One region of the Mediterraneibacter sp. 210702-DFI.5.30 genome, then DNA from elsewhere that is predicted to be linked to it. Evidence: a T-box and tRNA genes for the amino acid it is inferred to sense, from the RefSeq annotation. Region 1 holds a T-box; the other regions hold tRNA genes.
What was found. A T-box is a leader RNA that pairs with one kind of tRNA and senses whether it is charged. The one in region 1 lies ahead of leuS (leucine--tRNA ligase), so its partner is inferred to be a tRNA-Leu.

Region 1 (6,811 bases):
CTCCGTCTTTTGCGATAACCTGAATGATCGGAATATTGAATTTTGTTGCGAACTCGAAGTCACGGTCATCATGTGCAGGTACACACATGATTGCTCCTGTACCGTAGTCAGCCAGTACATAATCAGACAGCCAGATCGGTGTCTTTGCTCCATTCAGTGGGTTGATCGCATAGCTTCCTGTGAAAACTCCTGTCTTCTCTTTGTCCTGCATACGGTCAACATTGGACTTCATAGATGCATCATAAATGTATTTCTCTACTGCATCTCTTGTCTCATCTGTTGCGAGAGATGCTGCCAGTTCGTGCTCAGGAGCAAGTACCATAAATGTAGCTCCGTGGAGTGTATCCGGTCTTGTTGTATAAACAGTGATCTTCTCATCTCTTCCTTCTACCGGGAAGTCAACTTCTGCACCGTAAGATTTTCCGATCCAGTCAGCCTGCATCTTCTTAACCTTCTCCGGCCAGTCAAGTTTATCAAGGTCATTCAACAGACGGTCTGCATATTTTGTAATGCGAAGCATCCACTGACGAAGGTTCTTCTTTGTAACCTCTGCACCACAACGCTCACATTTACCATTCACAACCTCTTCGTTCGCAAGACCTGTCTTACAGGACGGACACCAGTTGATCGGGAACTCTTTCTCGTAAGCAAGACCTTCCTTGAACATCTTAACGAAGATCCACTGTGTCCACTTGTAGAACTCAGGATCTGTTGTATTTACTTCCATATCCCAGTCATACAGTGCTGCGATATCATTGATCTGTCTCTTAATATTCGTGATGTTCGCCTCTGTGGATTTCGCCGGGTGAACGCCCATCTTGATCGCATAGTTCTCAGCCGGAAGACCGAATGCATCCCATCCCATTGGATGAACGATGTAGTATCCCTGCTGTAATTTATAACGGCTCCATACATCAGAGATTACATATCCTCTCCAATGTCCTACATGAAGACCATTTCCTGATGGATACGGGAACATATCCAGGCAGTAATATTTCGGTTTCTTGTTTCCGTCTTTTCCATTTCTTGGATTGACCGGTGTCTCTTCCCATTTCTCACGCCATTTTTTCTCAATGGCTTTGTGATTGTAAACAATCTTTGTACCCATGTACTTAATTCCTCTCTTTCATCAATATAAAGAAAAGCCTCTTCTTCTCATATATCCAAGAGACGAAAAGGCTTTAATTCCGTGGTACCACTCTTATTCATCTGACACAAAGTTCAAATGCACTCATTCATTCTATAACGGGAACTCCCGCCTCCGGCTAATCAATATAACATCTTTTCACCGAAAGAACTCCGAGGTCAGTTCAAAGTCTGTGCTGCTGTCTCACACCTGCCGACAGCTCTCTGAAAAGCATCTTTTCCTTCTACTACTCCTCATCTGCGTTTTTACAATATACCTATTTATTATAAAAACTATGCGAATATAAGTCAAGGCTTTTTTCCGTTTAAAGTCCTCTTTTTATTGCCGGTTTCCATTCTACAACCTTGTCTTGTTCCAGTGATTTCTTCACATCGATCAAGCGCTGATTTTCTGATCCTCTGAACAGCAGTGTAATATTTTTCTTATCTTCCTCGAATCTTCCATCCACAAGTACGTCCAGCATAGAAAGCATCTCATCCGTATACTCGCATCTCGCCCTGCTTTCTTTCTTCAATTCCTCATCGAACAAATAACCACTGTAACACCAGATGTTCTTCTTCGGATAACGTTCCTTCACTTTTCTTAAAAGCTTCACAAGCACTTCCTGATTCTCCGGTTCGAATGGTTCGCCACCAAGCAATGACAGTCCATCAATATAATTCGGCTTCAACGCTTCCAGAATCTCTTCTTCTGTTTCTTCCGTAAATTTCTTTCCATAATTAAAATCCCATGTCATACTGTTAAAACATCCCTTACAATGATGCCTGCAGCCTGACACGAAAAGGGCAACACGAACACCCTCTCCATTTGCAATATCACATTTTTTAATCTCTCCGTAGTTCACTTTGAATCCTCTTTTCCACTTATTCCAAAATACATTTCGTATCATAGCATTGATTGGAATTTTCTTTCCATTTATCCCTATCATACCATATCTTTTCATCTTTTGCTATCTTAAGTGATGCTGCTTAGAAGTAACAGTTCATTATCGAAAAGCATTGAATATTGTACATAAATATGTTATCCTATTTCAAAGCATATTTTCTAAAACATCTAAATTCATATAAACGGTTTCATTACAGGTAGAATACACCTGTCAAATCAGAAAATTCATGCTTTTAAAATCCATTATTTAAAGCAGAGGTTTTCTGATGAAGAGAGAACTTCTGTGAAAAATCACATAAGGAGGTCTCTTAGATGAAACAAAAGAGAAAACAATTGCCGGAAGAACAGCAACCGGCAGATGGAAAGCTGCTTCAGTGGCATCCAGCATTTTATGCAGACTTGCAGATTGAATTCAGAGAAGAAAAAGAAAAATTAAAATTTGAACGGGAGTATCTATTAAGTTCAAAGCCAATGGCAATTGATGTGTTGATCATTAAAAAGAAGAATGCGGAACCGATCCATAAAAATATTGGGAAAATATTCCGTAAGTATAATATCATCGAATATAAATCACCATCCGATTCCCTTTCCGTGGACGATTTCTATAAGGTATATGGATATACAAATTTTTATAAAGCAGATACAGGGAAGGTAAATGAAATTCCGATCCAGGAGCTGACAATCACCTTAGTGTCAAAACGATATCCAAGAGAACTGATCCGACATTTGAAAGAAGTCCGCCACTACATTATTGATAATCCGGAAGAAGGGATTTATTATGTAATTGGAGATATCTTACCGATTCAGATTCTTGTAACAAATCGATTATCGCCGGAGAAAAATCTCTGGTTATATAGTTTGACAGATACTCTGGAAGACATGTCTGTCACAAGACGGCTTTTAGAGGATTATAAAAAGAACAAAGAAGATCAGCTGTATCAGGCTGTTATGGAGATCATAGTAAAAGCAAACGAGAATCGGCTAAAGGAGGGAAAACGAGATATGTGTAATGCGTTATTAGAATTAATGAAAGATGAATTAGATGAAAAAAGAGAAGAAGGGATAAGAGAAGGCATAAAAGAAGGGGAATCTCTTGGAGAAAACAGGATTAATCAACTGATTTTGAAATTGTCCGAACTTAACAGAACTGATGAGATTCTCAAAGCAGCTGCAGACCGAGAATATCAGAAAAAATTATTGAAGGAGTTTGGACTTTAAAAAAGTCCAAACTCTAGGGATGGCACTCATTGACTTGCTGAAACTTTACATCCGTATCATCATATTATAAAATACTTAGATTTAAGTTCTTTTGATATCAGTAAGTCAAAAAATTGGAATTTTATGATGGATACAAACACTTCAACAACTATAAAGGCAAATCCAGATCTCAAAGCAAAATTTACAAGTACTCATTCAGGTACAAAAATTACATGGGAATAATACGAGAGGCGACAGATACTATTATTCCGTCGCCTTATTGTCACATTTTGTTACTTTTAGACCTATTGCATCTCCAACAAAGAGTTTGTAAATTACTAGCTTCCGTTTTCCCACCTTTAGAAATTGGGACAATATGATCGACTTCAAGTAATAAATTTGGTTCATTAAATACGCTATTACCACATATACAGCACGTATAATTATCCCTTTTCTTTATTGCCTCACGTAAATCGTTGGTCATCATCTGTCTCTGTGTCGTAGAGAACCCTTTTTTGTCCAGCTTTTTATATATTTCTGACTCAACCTTCGAAAGCAATGATGGTGTAATATTAATATCAAATGCTCTCTCACTTCTACCCGCTGGACTTACATATAAAAATGAAAACTCTGGTTCCACATTCTCTGCCAGTTTGTAAGATATATCACATACTTTATAAGGTATTTTATTTTTTAATGCAAACATTCTCACATGTGCTGGTAAATACTCACTTATATCATCTTCCAATATTTCCATATCATCCATCATTTGTTCATATAAATGCAAATATCTAATACAAAAATCAATTTTTTCGAGAGTATCTTGATCATATCCGATATCGCTATATTTGATCAAATATTTAACTACGTTATTAGAAGCATTTGATACTACTGAACTGGAACATGTATATTCTTGATCAAGTCCTAATTCATCTATATATGCCCAATAAGTCCGTAGTTCATTTAACAACTTGTTTCCTGCCTCAACACACTTATCTGATAAGGGTCTTGTTTTATTAAATAAGCTTCTTCTATTCTTATCTATATAATTATCAGCCACAGACCTGCAGATTGCTTGTATTATTAAAACTATAAGTGTTATAACTAAAGCTACTATTATTACTACTAAAACTACAAAAAGAATACTATCGTTTAGAGCTTGTTTCATTGATAACTCACCTGTATTTCATAATAATTAAAACTGCTAACATTATAGCAAGCAAAGGACAATTTTTCAATGATGTGCTTTTTTTTGCTCAAGTATAAATTATGATATGACAAACCACGAGAATCAAAGGAAAGTTATGACATTTCTTCAGCCTTTTTAATTTCTTCATCTGAAGCACCTGTATACTTCTTGATATCCTCTACTGGCATTTGCTGCGAAAGCATATGCCGAATAAGGCTCAAACGTCCTAGTTCTATACCTTTTTCTATACCGCGCTCTTCGATTCTGTAAGATAAATCAAACATTGTATTCATACACATCCTTTTCATTGCGAAAAATATTGTAAGAATAGTATAATAAATTTTATACAGTTAAGCAAACAGAAACGCAAACGTCAGATTACGGAAGAAGGTATGACAAATGGATCTAAATAAAACAAGTCGGTTTTTGAGTTTGATTTTACGACATCATCCAGAAAAGATTGGAATCACATTGGATACACATGGCTGGGCTTCTGTCGAAGAACTTTTAATCGGTATGTCAAAAACACATCCTATCGACATGGATACACTGGAAGAAATTGTTAAAACAGATAATAAGCAGCGATATTCATTTAATAAAGATAGGACTCTAATCCGGGCAAATCAGGGGCATTCCATTGTTGTTGATGTCGAACTTCTCAAGAAAGAACCTCCTGCAGTGTTATATCACGGGACAGGAAAAAAATACGTTTCATCCATTGATGAAAACGGACTAATTTCGAAAAGTCGCTTATATGTCCATTTATCAGATAACGAAAACACAGCAATCACTGTTGGTAAAAGACATGGAAAGCCCATTATTTATGAAGTTTTATCACATAAAATGTATATAGACGGATATGAATTTTATCAGTCTGTAAACGGTGTATGGCTCACAAAATCTGTGCCAATACAATACCTTAGGAAGATTTGTTCTCATGCTAATTAATATAGACAGGGAGGTGCTTTAACGTGAGTTTATATGCTATGGGAGACCTACATCTCTCCTTCTCAAACAATAAACCTATGGATATTTTCGGCCGACGTTGGAAGAATCATGTTGCTAAGATAGAAAAGAACTGGAAAAAGAAAATAACATCCAAAGATACCATCGTACTTACCGGAGATCATTCTTGGGGACGGAATTTAGATGAAGCACAGGAAGATTTAAACTTTATCATAAATCTACCAGGGCGTAAGATTCTTCTCCGCGGAAATCATGACATGTTCTGGGATGCAAAAAAAACACAAAAGCTCAACAATCTCTTTCAAGGAAAGCTCGAGTTCCTACAAAATAATTTCTATAACTATCAGGATTATGCACTTGTTGGAACAAAAGGATATTGTTATGAAGGAAAAGATTCGATAGAACATTTTTTAAAACTTCGTACTCGCGAGATAGATAGGCTTCGCGTATCATTCGAAGCTGCCCGCACTGCCGGCTATGATAAATTTATCATATTCCTGCATTATCCGCCGACAACAATCGGTGAACAGGATAGTCCATTCACAAAAATAGCTTTAGAGTATAATGTTTCCAAAGTAATCTATTCACATTGTCATGGGGAGGAACGCTTTGATGACAGCTTTAAAGGATACGTAGACGGGATTGAGTATAAACTTGTTTCCGGAGACTATTTAAATTTCAAACCTGAATTGATACTGCCATAATTTCCTAATGAACGTAAATCCTCTCACGAATGGATTTTCCTCTCTTTCAAACACAAAAGCGGAACAAAGTTCCGCTTTTGGTGTCTTCTCTGTAATTCTCTCTGGAGTTTATTTGTTCATTTCATCTGTGATCAGTTACCTTAAAAACTTATTGTTAATTACATTTTATCTCCAGAATCAACTGAATTAATTGCTCGGAAGATGGAACAAAGGAATGCTATTCCATTATCTGTTTTACTTTTTCTTTCTACTGACAACCGTTGTGCCAATGGCTTCATCAACATTAGCGTAGTCGGCAGACTGGACACACCCCAAGGTAAAGGTTAGGCGCTTACCTTTTCCACGCGGGTCAGGTAGCTGTCAGTCGTTACTTCTGCGTCACCTTGCCATTCTCATACAGCCAATTGGTGACATTGCCCTTGGAATCCGTCACGCGGATATAGAACTTGGTAATTTCCGTGTCGCTGGTAAAGCTCGTGCCGGTGAGATAATGTTTCCCATCGTCGGAATACTCCACCTTATCAATATCCACGCCGGTACCAGTTGCGGTGATGCGTGCCTCCCACGTTGTGGTCGTCGGGCGGTTCCACCACCACCAGCCGCCACCGCCGGAGGTGCGCTTGGTTACGGTCGCGCTGACCGAAACGCTGGCATTGTCCGGATCCAGTGCGCCGCAAACCGTGCACGCACCGTTTTCATAGGTGCAGTCGCCGGTCTCGGTCG
Region 2 (6,811 bases), on a different contig from region 1:
TGCTTCCACAAGAATGTCCCTCTTCATGATCTCCACAGGAATGTCCTTCCTCATGGTGATGATGATCACATGTAGCTCCTCTGGATACAAGCTCGCCTTTCAGGTATGCCTCTACTGCCTGATCTGCGTCTCCCTGAGCACCTGAACATAATTCAACGCCAGCCTCTGCAAGTGCTGTCTGAGCTCCGCCACCGATTCCACCACAGATCAGAACATCTACATTCTGTCCTGCAAGCAGTCCTGCCAGTGCTCCGTGTCCTTCCCCATTAGAACCGATCACTTCACTGGAAACTACCTTATTATCTTCCACTTCGTACACTTTGAAAGTCTCTGTCTTTCCAAAATGCTGGAAAATATTTCCGTTGTCATAAGTTACTGCAATTTTCATTGTAAAATCCTCCGTTTCAAAATTCCCTGTCAGACTAGTATAATCCATTACGCAGGTAAAAGCAACCTTTGTGTAGATGCGAAGTTGCTCCTTGTAGCAGTTACTGTTCACACGATGTGCGACCAGCAACGCAAACAGTATCATTGACACAATCTCCTCAAGACACTATACTTGTTATAAAACTTACTCCAAACCATCAGAAAGTGAGCACAACCATGGAATATGAACACATTACCCATTCCTTTGAACCAATATATAATGAAGACTCCGAGATTCTGATTCTTGGAACTCTTCCTTCTGTAAAATCACGGGAAAATAATTTCTACTACGGACATAAACAAAATCGATTCTGGAAATTGTTGGCGAAACTTTGTGAGGAGGAAACTCCGCAGACAGTTGAAGAGAAAACGGCCATGTTACTCCGCCACCATATCGCCATCTGGGATGTTATTCAAAGCTGTGACATCAAAGGCTCCAGTGACAGCAGTATCAAAAATGTGACACCAACTGATTTGAAACAAATCCTAGATCATTGTCAGATTCGACAAATCTATGCAAACGGAAATAAAGCCGGAGCTCTTTATAAGAAATATCAGCAGCCGCTGACCGAAAGAGACATCCTTGTGCTTCCTTCCACCAGCCCAGCCAATGCCGCCTGGTCACTGGACCGTTTGTACGAAAAATGGAGTGAGATACTGAGGTGAATTATATTGCCTCAGTTCTCACTCCATTTTTATTCAAATAAATTACTATTTCAAACAACTTAGATTATTCGCTAACCTGTTCTCTTCTCTGCTCAAACACTGCTGCCAGTCTCGGCAGAATCTTATTGCATGCCATCGTGTATGCCGCGCCAAATACATTTGCCCCAATACGAAGCGCTACCGCATACGGCATCCCAAACAAGCCGGACGCGATCGATAATGCTCCAAATGTATTAAATGCTGTCTGCCATGCATACCCTGCAGAATATCCGACTCCAATTCCTCCGATCATTCCGATGTATGGATACATTGACTCCGGAAGCACCAAATACAGGATAACAAATAACAGACATCCTACTATATTAAATGCAGCTCTCTTTCCTGCTCGTTCTTTACAGTCATCCGGGAATGGAAGACAAACAGACATGCTTGCGATCCCCGCCCACATTGCTCTCGGAAGTCCAAGCAATGACATGAATAACATTGCACTGGAAACAACAAATGAAAGACGAATGTACCATCTGTTTCTTGCAGAGCTGATATTGAACTCGCGGAACAAATCAAGAAATGATCTTCTATACGGTCTGTTCTTCTGATTCTTATAGAAGATTGCCATACACAATACCATTCCAACCAAAAGGCCAACCACGCGATACAAGTACTCCTGTCCGGTCACATCATATCCCTGGAGAAGAAGATATCCAAGAACAAATGTAGAATGATTGTACATGATCACATTGTGACATCCCAGAATCATAAGAAGCAAAATACATACTATATTAATAAAGAATGCCGGAACCGGTGACACCATATTCGAAAGCTTCGGTCCTGCAATCAATATTCCAAAGATTCCGACAATCGAGGCCAATCCGTGCGTTGTACGAATTCCAAAATCTGCCTGTCGAAGAACAAGCACCGCAAGAAGCACTGTAACGCCTACTACACTGTTGTTATTCCCTGTGAAATGACTGTATAAAGAAACTACCGCCACACAAAATGCCATTACAAGATAGACTTTAAAATTATAAATTAGAATGTGGCGATACCTTTCCTTCTTGTCTTCTGTCGCTTTGATCAGCTGCTTAGATGCAACTGAACTGAGCTGTAACTCCTGATAAAATGTCATATATCTCTTCCTCCCACTGTTATTTTTCTTCAAAATATCAACGAGAAACTATAATACAAATCCATCTCGGAGTCAATAAAAACTTTATTAAAGTTTTCTGATAAATCTAAATTATTCGAACAATATATAGAATTTAATTTTTAGACTTTACAAAACGCAGGCTCTATGATAAGATAGTTTGTGTCGAGCGGAAGTGGCGGAATGGCAGACGCGCTAGATTCAGGTTCTAGTGGGAGTTTTATCCTGTGGGAGTTCAAGTCTCCTCTTCCGCATTGATAGAATGTGAGAGAAATCCTTGATTCAAGGATTTCTCTTATTTTTTTGTTATCTGAAATTAGCACATTTTTCGTTTTCTCAACTAGCTTTATGGCAGAATCTCAAGCCAGTATCCATCTGGATCTTTGATAAAATCATCCGTAGTCTTTCTTCTCACTTCGTGCAGATCAAGGGCCTCGTTGTAAAATTTAATAGATCGCTCCAGGTCTGATACATTGTAGTTCTCGTGAATCATCTTAAACTTCATAATTCTTCTCCTTTTGTACATTCTGTGTCTTTAATACGTGACTTATATTGCGGATATTCAGTAATAAACCGCTTAATTACATTGGCATCATTCCAGTAATGCATTGGAAAAATGACATTGCAATCTACATTTTTAAGGAAATACAGAATTCCGTCGGCATAGTGATCTCCCTGCCTCGGATCTAAAGGAACAAATGCAGCATCAAAATGCATACCCTTAATTTTCCTGATTTCTGCACGATATGCTGAAGTAAGTCTCTGGTTGTCAGCTTTCGGTTCACCATCCCAATACCAGTCATTTAAGTCGCCGGCATGATAAATGGTACCTTCCTTTGTTTTGACAATAAATGCTACACCACTATCGTTAGACAGCAATGTATCAACTTTGGTATCATTATCCAGATTATAAGTCTGATCATGATAAACATATGTAATCTTCATATCTGTCAAATGATTTCTTTTTCGTATATCATTCGCCAGGACTGCCTGATAAGTCATCCCCATATCATCAAGAATCTCAAAAATTTGAGGGTTAAAATGATCCTTATGGAAGTGACTACAAAAAACGATTACTTCTTTTTCCTTATCAAGGTGCGGTAATTCACCCTTATAATAATCAAAAATATAGTAGCAATCTTTGGTTTCAAGTAAAAATCCACTGTGGTTAATGTAAGTAATTTTCATAATATCTCCTGTATAAATTAATATTGGAAACTTCATAAAAAAATTCTGATTTCTATGTTGTTTAAATTCCTAATAAAGAATCAATCTATGATTGATTTATAATAATTCCCAAAATCGGCCAGTGCATCTATAATTGGCAGCATTTCTTTTCCAAGTTCCGTTAATCCATATTCTACTTTTGGCGGAATCTCCTGATAATCGTGCCGATAAACAAGCCCGTCATCAATCATTTGCCTGAGACTATCTGTCAGTACCTTCTGTGAAATGCCTTCAATATCTCTCTGCAGTTCATTAAAACGCCAGGGACGTTCTTTTAAATTACGTATGATCAAAAGTTTCCATTTTCCACCTATAAGGGACACGGCCGTTGCTACCGGACAAACAGGAAGTTCATCTTTTGTCTTCATTTCACATTCACCTCCAATTTTATAATAACACATACATTTTAAATAGTGATCTCACTGTGTGCGACTTTTTATAGTCTTGGTTACGTGCGTTGAAAGCATGATTCCAAGACGCAAAAATAACCGCCCGGTAGCACCTTTCTATTTATTAGACTAGCATTTCTTTTTTTCTTATGTCAAATAAATCTTTTAAGATTCTCTATCACCCCAACGCCACATCCAGAACCATCATCAAACTGAACCCAACCGCAAAGAAAACTGTACCGATATTAGAGTGCTCCCCTTGCGACATTTCCGGAATCAGTTCTTCAACCACAACATAAAGCATTGCTCCTGCTGCAAAGCTCAGTAAATATGGTAATGCCGGGATTATCAGCTGCGCAGCAATGATTGTAAGTACTGCTCCAACTGGTTCAACCACACCTGAAAGCACACCTCCTAGAAATGCCTTCCCCTTACTTTCTCCTTCGGCTCTAAGCGGCAGAGATATAATTGCTCCTTCTGGGAAATTCTGAATTGCAATTCCAAGTGATAAAGCAAGCGCACTCGCTGCTGTAATCTTTGTATTTCCTGCAAGAAGACCTGCATACATTACACCAACTGCCATCCCCTCAGGAATATTATGCAGTGTAACCGCCAGTACCATCATCGTTGTACGCCCAAGCTTACTTTTAGGTCCTTCTGACTGTTCACTTCCTACATGAAGGTGTGGAATCAAATGATCCAACGTAAGCAAAAACAACACGCCAATCCAAAACCCGACTACTGCCGGGAAAAAGGATAAAGCTCCCGTATTTTCGGATTGTTCAATAGCTGGAATCAAAAGACTCCAGATGGATGCTGCAACCATTACCCCTGCGGCAAATCCTGCAAGTGCACGCTGCACCTGTTTTCTAAGTGTTTTTTTCATAAAAAGCACACATGCTGCACCAAGCGTTGTTCCAATGAACGGAATCAGTATCCCAAGAAAAATTTCCATTTACGCATCTCCTTTATTGGTTAGTTTTAACTAACTACTCATTTTCTAAAAATCCGTGTAAAACCGAACCTGTAATTCCACACGGATTATTTTTTCTCTAGTTCAGTATATCACTTAAGGAATTGTGTAGCAAGAAGCAACTTTTCTGCCTGATCACTTCCCCATCCAATTTTCCTGTTTTTTTCACAGTTTTCACTCAATCTTTCGCTTTCTGTGCTATAATATGGCATTGCGAAAATATACGATGCTTAAACAGAGGTGAATTACTTGAAGAAGAAAACGCTTGTGCCTCTTATCGTTTTTTTACTGGGCATGTGCCTTGTTGGTTTGATTGTATACAAAACAGATGCCATTGAAAAAGAACAGAAACGCACGACCGCACAATTAAATGCAACAACTTACGGTGAACGTATAAAGAATGAGATTACTAATGGGATTGAGATCACTGATACGTTACAACAAATCTTGATCAGTGAAAATGGAGAGATCAATTATTTTGATACCATTTCCAAAAATATTATGTCCGACTCTATAGAAAGTATACAGCTCGCCCCAAATGGTGTTGTGACAGATATTTATCCTGCTGAAGGAAATGAAGCGGGCAAGATTGATCTGCTCCATGATAAAGATCGTGGAGAAATTTCCTGTTATGCGAGGGATAACCATACTTTGATCACACAAGGTCCCTTTGAATTAAAGCAAGGAGGCTATGGAATTGCAGTTCGCAATCCGGTCTACTTAAATGATAAAAATGGTCAGGAATATTTCTGGGGATTTACGATTGTTATTTTGCGTGTTCCTGATATTTTTTCAGACTCAATCAACGCACTTTCGGATTTTAGTTATAAATATAAGCTTTCGAAAACATCCTCTCCCTGGAGTGATACATATGAAGTTGTTTATCAGTCAGATGGAACTTTAACAAATCCGGTTTCTTATGATTTTACAATAGGTGAAGAGAACTGGAAATTTGAGGTAATGCCTGTAAGTGGGTGGAGAAATGCGAAACTTATAGCTATAGTTATCGGATTTTTTACTTCTATCGTATTTGTTCTGTCAGTTCTTATCTGGGTCTGGCTAACATCAAAAGAAAATAAAAACAAATTCCAGAAACTGGCACATATGGATTCACTTACCAATATTTATAATCGTTACGGATTTGATGAATTAGTAGAAGAAATGATTGCTAAAAATCCGAACGCTCATTATGTAGTTGCACTCTTCGATATAGATGATTTTAAGTTTATTAATGATATCTATGGACATGTTTACGGTGACAGAGCTTTAAAGAATCTTGCTGACAGTATGAAAAAATCTTTTCCATCGGATGCATTATTGGGGCGAAACGGCGGTGACGAATTCTGTATTCTTCTCCCTAATCGCACATATGATGATGCGAAAGAACAGTTACAACAATTCACTATGCTTCCAAAGATATTCTCATACAAGGGAAATGACTACCCATTTTATATTTCTCTTGGATATGCTGAATACCCTACCGCTGCATCAAACCGTGCGCAGCTCATGCGCTGTGCAGATGCCGCACTTTATGAAGTAAAACTACATGGAAAGAATGGATGTATGGCTTACAAGGAAGGACTTCAATCCGGTGTCCGCAAACAACTTGGATTTGCACTCAAGGATATCTCTGAACATCTTCCTGGTGCGTTTATTATCTACAGAGCGGATAAGGGAAATGACGAACTCTTTTATGCAAACCATGAGTTTCTCCAGATGGCCGGATATAAAGATATAGATGAGCTGTTTAAGCTTACAAAGAAGAGCTTTCGAAACCTTATCCGGGAAGATGAGCAACAGCAGATTGAGGCAAGTATCTGGCAGCAAATCGACAGCGGCAATGAAAATGACTATATTTATTTTCATCTTCAAAAAGCTGATGGAACTTACCTTTCTGTACTTGACCATGGAAGAATTGTAGAAAACCAGCAATATGGAAGAGTATTTTATGTGTTGTTTATGGACTGGGCTGATATGCATATCCGT
Region 3 (6,811 bases), on a different contig from region 1:
GCTGGCTCTAGAATATCCTCTTTTTATTGTAAGCAATTGCCAGTGCGGATATATTGAAGTTATGATGAAAGGCGCAGGCATGAAACCATATATCAAAGATTTCCTTTGTTTTGGCCAGACGCAGACTTCCAAAGACCAGACGATTCTGAAATTAATGGAGAAAAATAACCTGACATCCCCTGTCTATGTCGGAGATACCCAGGGCGATGCTGATTCCTGCAAAAAAGCCGGTATTCCTTTTATCTTTGCTGAATATGGACTTGGAGATGTTAAGGAAGATTATCCGACGATACATTCTTTTTCAGAATTAAAAAACATTTTAAGAAAGCTTGATTAACATCTCTGTTTATTTAAAACAAACTGACAAACCACACGAAACATTTTCTGTCCATTAAGAATTTCATTCTGTTTCTGTTGTGATCTGTCAGTTTTTTATTGCTCACGACTTTTTTCATAATCCCGGATCTTACGCATCAATCCACGATAAATCTTATCCTGAAGCAGTTCCCGATGTTCATACGATACCGGATATTCATTCATAAAATCAGGATGTTCTTTTATATAGCAATCCCTTTCTTCTTTCGTCGCATTCAACAGATATTTTTCATAATAATCCATATCATCTATTTTTTCTTTATTCATCACTTTCTCCCATTCCCCTTAGTTCTTATGCTGTCTCATTTCTCGCACATTTCTTCATGTTTTTATCAATTATAGTCGTAGTACGACTATATTTCAATAGTCGTGTCAGGACTTTTATATAATAATCCAAAAATACAAAAGATATCAGATTATTGTTCACTGGATACTGTGAACAATAGCTTGTTTCCGGTTAAGTTCGCACACCGGCTTTAAGGTACGAGGATGGGATTATGAAATTCGAAAATATACGAAATTTGCGAGAAGATAATGATAAAACGCAGAAAGAAGTTGCTGCATACCTCAACATCAAACAGACTACATATTCTAAATATGAACTTGGAAAAATCAACGTTCCTATTGATGTCTTCATCAAACTTGCTGATTATTATACAGTCTCAATTGATTATCTCGTTGGTCGTGGAAAAAAGTGAAATTACAAAGAACAAAGAATGTGCATTGCACATTCTTGCGCCTGCGGCGTTGCTAAGCGCCAATGGCGCTTGTTTAGCAAGGACCGAAGTGGAAACGTAGACCGCTTGCGACATCTACATTGTACGCCGCAGTGCGCATCCTTAGCGGAGCGTTTTTTATATATTAGGAAAGCACTTTCCTAATATATAAAAAATCTCTGGATATCTTGCAAACATTGAATTTGTAAGATATTCAGAGATTAAGTTCGATGCCGCTGGCCGGACTCGAACCGGCACGGCTACTAACCGCTTGATTTTGAGTCAAGTGCGTCTGCCAATTCCGCCACAGCGGCTTATTCTGTCGGACAAGAAAACCTTCTTGTCCGAATCAGCTTTTTTATGTTACCATATCCGGTCACATTTTTCAACTATTTTTTATGATTTTATTTGTTTTTTATTTGCAAAGTTTCTTTCCAACCTCAAAACAATCAAATGTTGCAAAATAGTCTTTCGGTGTCTCTGCACGGCGAATCATCTGTACACTTCCATCTTCTTTCAGGAGCAGCTCTGCTGATTTTAATTTACCATTATAGTTATATCCCATAGAGAAACCATGTGCACCCGTATCATGGATTACAAGGTAATCTCCCATATCAACTTCCGGAAGCATTCTGTCAATTGCAAACTTATCATTATTTTCACACAGAGAACCTGTTACATCATATTTGTGATCGCACGGTGCATCTTCTTTTCCAAGAACAGTAATATGATGATATGCTCCATACATTGCCGGGCGCATCAGGTTAACAGCACACGCATCTACTCCGATGTAGTTCTTATAAGTATTCTTCTCATGGATTGCTTTTGTCACAAGGCAGCCATAAGGTCCCATCATAAAGCGGCCAAGCTCTGTGTAGATTGCAACATCTCCCATTCCTGCCGGAACAAGTACTTCTTCATAAACCTTGCGGACACCTTCTCCGATCACACGGATATCATTCGGCTCCTGATCAGGTGTGTAAGGAATTCCAATACCACCAGAAAGATTAATAAACTTAATATGTACTCCTGTTTCTTTCTGAAGACGTACTGCCTGTTCAAAAAGAACTTTTGCAAGCATTGGATAATAATCATTTGTCACTGTATTGCTGGCAAGGAATGCATGAATACCAAATTCTTTTGCACCTTTTGCCTTCAGTGTCTTAAATGCTTCTGTGATCTGCTCTGTTGTCATTCCATACTTTGAATCTCCCGGATTATCCATAATATCATTACTGATCTTGAATATTCCGCCCGGATTATAACGGCAACTGATTGTCTCCGGAATATGTCCGATTGTCTTCTCAAGGAAGTCAATATGTGTAATATCATCCAGATTGATGATTGCTCCAAGTTTATCAGCAAGTTTAAAATCTTCCTCCGGTGTATCATTAGAGGAAAACATAATATCATGACCATCAATTCCAACTGCATCTGACATAAGCAGTTCTGTATAAGAGGAGCAGTCACAACCGCATCCATACTCTTTCAAGATCTGTAAAAGGAACGGATTCGGAGTTGCCTTTACAGCAAAATACTCTTTATATCCCGGATTCCATGCAAATGCTTCCTTTAATGCTTTTGCATTCTCGCGGATCCCTTTCTCATCATAAAGATGGAACGGTGTCGGATATGTTTTTACAATCTCTTCAACCTGTTCTTTTGTCACAAATGGTTTCTTACTCATTTTCATTTTCTCCTTCGCGTATTTTGATTAATTCTATCTCATTCGCAAGTGCTGTTTTAAACAGCGTAACGAAATTTCTCTGTCCGGAATAGACACAAGTGTTTCTGCTCTCCTGTCCATACTCACCCGAAAGTACATATTTAGAATCTGTGATCAGACCAATCTGATTTCCTTTTTCTTTCGTCACATAAATGATCGCCCCTGAAAGTTCAAATGGATGATCTGTCACAAGAACCACCTTTTTTCCTTTTTCTGTCAGTTCCTTTAACTGTCCTTTCAACTGTTCCAGACAGACACCGGAACAGGAACAATACACTCTTTCTTCCACATTAGCCAGAAGATTATGGATCTTATCTGAAATATGTTCCTGACCATCGATCGTAACATATCCTTCTTCTTCTTTCTGTTCTCCCGTAAGATTCATATCCAACCACTTCTGTTCTTCTTCCATTCTGCGGATTCTGTTACCACAGAACTCCTGAACATGAACCGGAATATATCGCTTGGCATCCTCTTCCACCAGATATGCAGCCCCTTTCTCAACCAGAGCTGCCAGTGATGCATACACATTCGATCTTGAGATTCCTGTATCTCTCGCAATCTCATACCCCGTCTGCTTTCCTGCTTCGATCAGCCGAAGATAAACAGTTGCTTCCTGCCGGGACATTCCAAAATGCATCAGATATTCAATTGCTTTACTTTCGTCCATAGCACCATCCCTCTGATTAGTAGTTCTTTACAGGAACACTATACAGCATTGATTGTTGGATGTCAATATATTGATTGTATTTAATAAGAGCCAGAACAGGCACCTCGCACGGTAACTGTTCTGGCTCTTATTAAAAGTTTTTCTAATTTAATCTACTGTCACAATTCTCATCATATTACTTGTAAAGCTTCTCTCTTTGCTTACATTTGTTGAAGGAATTCCAGCTGTGATAACTACAACATCTCCCGGCTCAACATACTGTTTTACCTGTGCCAGTTCGATCGCATTTTCACAGATATCTTCTGTTGTATCAACTTCAAGAGACTTCAGCGGTCTTACGCCCCAGTAAATAGACATTCTTCTCAGTGTTCTCTCGTTCGGAGTTACACCAAGGATTTCCTGTCTTGGTCTTAAGTTGGATACAACTCTTGAAGTTGCTCCTGATACAGATGGTGTAATGATACATTTTGCATTCAGGTTTGCTGCTGCCAGTACGGATGAATATCCGATTGCACTGGATACTCCGCCTCTTAAATGACCGTGCTCTTTCTCAAGCATGCTATCATAATCAAGGTGTTTCTCTGTCTGCTCAATGATATGAACCATCATCTGAAGCGCCTCGAGTGGGTATTTACCCTGTGCTGTCTCTCCTGAGAGCATTACAGCATCTGTTCCATCATATACAGCGTTCGCAACGTCTGTTACCTCAGCTCTTGTCGGACGTGGATTACGCATCATAGAATCGAGCATCTGTGTTGCTGTGATAACTGTCTTGAACTGATCGTTACATTTCTGGATCATCATCTTCTGAAGATATGGAAGTTCCTCTGCCGGAATCTCAACTCCGAGGTCTCCACGGGCAACCATGATACCATCTGCTGCACGAATGATCTCATCGATATTGCTGATTCCTTCTTCATTCTCAATCTTTGCAATAATCGGAATGTAAGGAGCTCCGAGAGACTTCAGATATGCCTTGATCTCAAGAATACACTCTGCATTTCTTACGAAAGATGCAGCGATAAAATCAATCCCCTGCTCTGCTCCAAATTTAATATCTTCTTTATCTTTCTCAGTGATTGCCGGAAGTCTTACCGGTACTCCCGGTACATTAACGCCCTTTTTCTCTCCGAGTTCACCACCGTTGATGATCTCACAATGAATTTCTTTGTCTGTTTTTCCGATTACTTTCAGTCCGATCAGACCATCATCGATCAAAATAATCTTTCCTTCACTTACATCTTCTGCAAGTCCCTTATATGTGATAGATACTTTATTCTCATCACCAACAATATCTTCTGTAGTAAGTGTAAAGGTCTTCCCTGTTTCAAGCTTAATCTTCTTTCCGTCTTTCAGAACACCTGTACGGATCTCTGGTCCCTTTGTATCCAGAAGAATAGCTGTCGTTGCATGCTCTTCCTCGCGAAGCTCTTTGAGCATATCCATACGACCCTTCTGCTCTTCATGATCACCATGAGAGAAGTTGAAACGAGCTACATCCATGCCATTCTGGATGAGTTTTCTCATCAGTTCTCTATCATTTGTGTTTGGTCCCATCGTACATACTACTTTTGTTTTTTTCATACTAAGTCAATCTCTCCTTTAAAAAATATAACCATAAAGTTCCTATACACCTGGAGCGAAGCTACACCATATCACTTTCGGCTGCAACTCTGATCTGATACACTGCACTGCCATACCTCATCTCCGGTAAACTATGAGAAATATGCGTTACACAATTCTCATTTTCTACTTCACATGTTCATGTGTAAATAAATGATCCTGGCAATACTCATAGTTTCCATTACATTTTGAACAGAAACGGAACTCCAATGTCGGATCATCAAGTTCTGTACGTCCGCAGACTGCACAACGGTGTCTTGCCCCATTCGCATAAGTCATATGTGGTCTCGTCTGCTGTTTAAACTTTGCTTTTCTCGCCTGCTCTTTCGGACTGAAACGCTTCATATTCCTGCTGGACAGGAAAAAGATAACAAAGTTCAATAAGGATGCCGCAATCGCAACTTTCGTTGCGAGACTTCCTGTAAAGAAATAATACAGTGCCATTGCTACATATACGAAAGCCATCCATTTCATCTTAATCGGTAAAATAAAATAGAGTAAAACTTCCATATCCGGATAGATGGAAGCAAATGCCAAAAAGATAGACATTGTAATGTAGTTCGTGCTGATCAATCCGATACTTGAAAGTGGAAGTTCAATTCCATAGATAAGATAAAACACACCATACAGTATGAATACTGCGATCACTGTAAAAAGTATTCCTGAAAAAATGTATACATTATAACGGAATGTTCCCCAGGTTCTCTCAAGTGCAGAACCAAGAGAATAGTACAATAATACTAGAAACAGTAAAGAAATCAAACTTCCTGTTGGTGGGATCAATACCCAGGAAATAATCCTCCAGATCTGTCCTCTTAAAATATATGCCGGTTCCAGTGTAAGCCATCCTAAAAGTCCCGGTGCTAAATAATAAATAGCGAAACCTATCACATACCCGGCCAGCAGATACACCGTAAGATTCGGTATTGCAAAACGACCTAATTTTTTTTCTAATTTGTCAAGCCAGTTCAACTTGTATTCTCCTTCTATTTTCATTTTATATTACTGTCCACTACATGTGGTCAGCACTCACATCTTCGTATAGCAGTAATTGTACAAGGGAAGACTTGTTTTGTCAAACGATTGTTTTTATATTAATACACTTTTAACAAGAATATGATATTTTCCTTTCCTTTCTACTTAGACATTTTGCCATATTGCAGCTCATTTCTTCACACTTACTACACTACAATAACCATTGTCTTTTTGAGAATCTTGTCGTATAATGTTATTTATTGCGAGCTAACAAACGCATTTAATAGGTAGTAACTCATATAAATTTGACAAATTAACTGAATTACAAAAGATTGGGGATATTAATTATGAACGCAAAAAATCTACATACTTTAGGAATCGACATTGGTTCCACAACAGTAAAAATTGCAATTCTTAATGATGAAAATGAAGTCCTCTTCTCTGATTATGAACGCCATTTCGCTAATATCCAGGAGACGCTTTCCGATCTGCTCGGCCGTGCGCTTTATAAGCTTGGACCAATCCAGGTTTCTCCTGTCATCACAGGAAGCGGTGGTCTGACACTTGCCAAACATCTCGGTGTTCCATTTGTCCAGGAGGTAATTGCAGTCTCCACTGCACTACAGGATTACGCTCCTCAGACAGATGTAGCAATTGAGCTTGGTGGAGAAGATGCGAAGATCATTTATTTTGAGGGTGGAAATGTAGAACAGCGTATGAATGGTG

Region 2: it encodes a tRNA-Leu, which carries the amino acid that the T-box ahead of leuS (leucine--tRNA ligase) is inferred to sense. The anticodon was not compared.
Region 3: it encodes a tRNA-Leu, which carries the amino acid that the T-box ahead of leuS (leucine--tRNA ligase) is inferred to sense. The anticodon was not compared.

What each region holds. Positions count from the first base shown of each region.
Region 1 is NZ_JAJCME010000003.1:211,126-217,936, forward strand. Features, by position in the region: gene leuS (leucine--tRNA ligase) at 1-1,108, opposite strand, end outside; T-box leader at 1,164-1,396, opposite strand; gene nrdG (anaerobic ribonucleoside-triphosphate reductase activating protein) at 1,452-1,991, opposite strand; gene LI126_RS04700 (hypothetical protein) at 2,345-3,250, shown strand; gene LI126_RS04705 (HNH endonuclease) at 3,513-4,397, opposite strand; gene LI126_RS04710 (hypothetical protein) at 4,532-4,711, opposite strand; gene LI126_RS04715 (RNA 2'-phosphotransferase) at 4,818-5,366, shown strand; gene LI126_RS04720 (metallophosphoesterase) at 5,390-6,088, shown strand; gene LI126_RS04725 (leucine-rich repeat domain-containing protein) at 6,456-6,811, opposite strand, start outside.
Region 2 is NZ_JAJCME010000008.1:34,046-40,856, reverse strand. Features, by position in the region: gene LI126_RS09920 (FKBP-type peptidyl-prolyl cis-trans isomerase) at 1-388, opposite strand, end outside; gene LI126_RS09915 (DNA-deoxyinosine glycosylase) at 604-1,092, shown strand; gene LI126_RS09910 (FUSC family protein) at 1,157-2,218, opposite strand; tRNA gene LI126_RS09905 (tRNA-Leu) at 2,406-2,490, shown strand; partial or broken gene LI126_RS09900 (VOC family protein) at 2,622-2,741, opposite strand; gene LI126_RS09895 (MBL fold metallo-hydrolase) at 2,738-3,424, opposite strand; gene LI126_RS09890 (winged helix-turn-helix transcriptional regulator) at 3,505-3,831, opposite strand; gene LI126_RS09885 (ZIP family metal transporter) at 4,031-4,807, opposite strand; gene LI126_RS09880 (diguanylate cyclase domain-containing protein) at 5,066-6,811, shown strand, end outside.
Region 3 is NZ_JAJCME010000014.1:57,196-64,006, forward strand. Features, by position in the region: gene LI126_RS12705 (HAD family hydrolase) at 1-337, shown strand, start outside; gene LI126_RS12710 (hypothetical protein) at 433-642, opposite strand; gene LI126_RS12715 (helix-turn-helix domain-containing protein) at 873-1,073, shown strand; tRNA gene LI126_RS12720 (tRNA-Leu) at 1,323-1,405, opposite strand; gene LI126_RS12725 (diaminopimelate decarboxylase) at 1,507-2,778, opposite strand; gene LI126_RS12730 (TrmB family transcriptional regulator) at 2,771-3,487, opposite strand; gene pyk (pyruvate kinase) at 3,635-5,071, opposite strand; gene LI126_RS12740 (rhomboid family intramembrane serine protease) at 5,237-6,082, opposite strand; gene LI126_RS12745 (2-hydroxyacyl-CoA dehydratase) at 6,433-6,811, shown strand, end outside.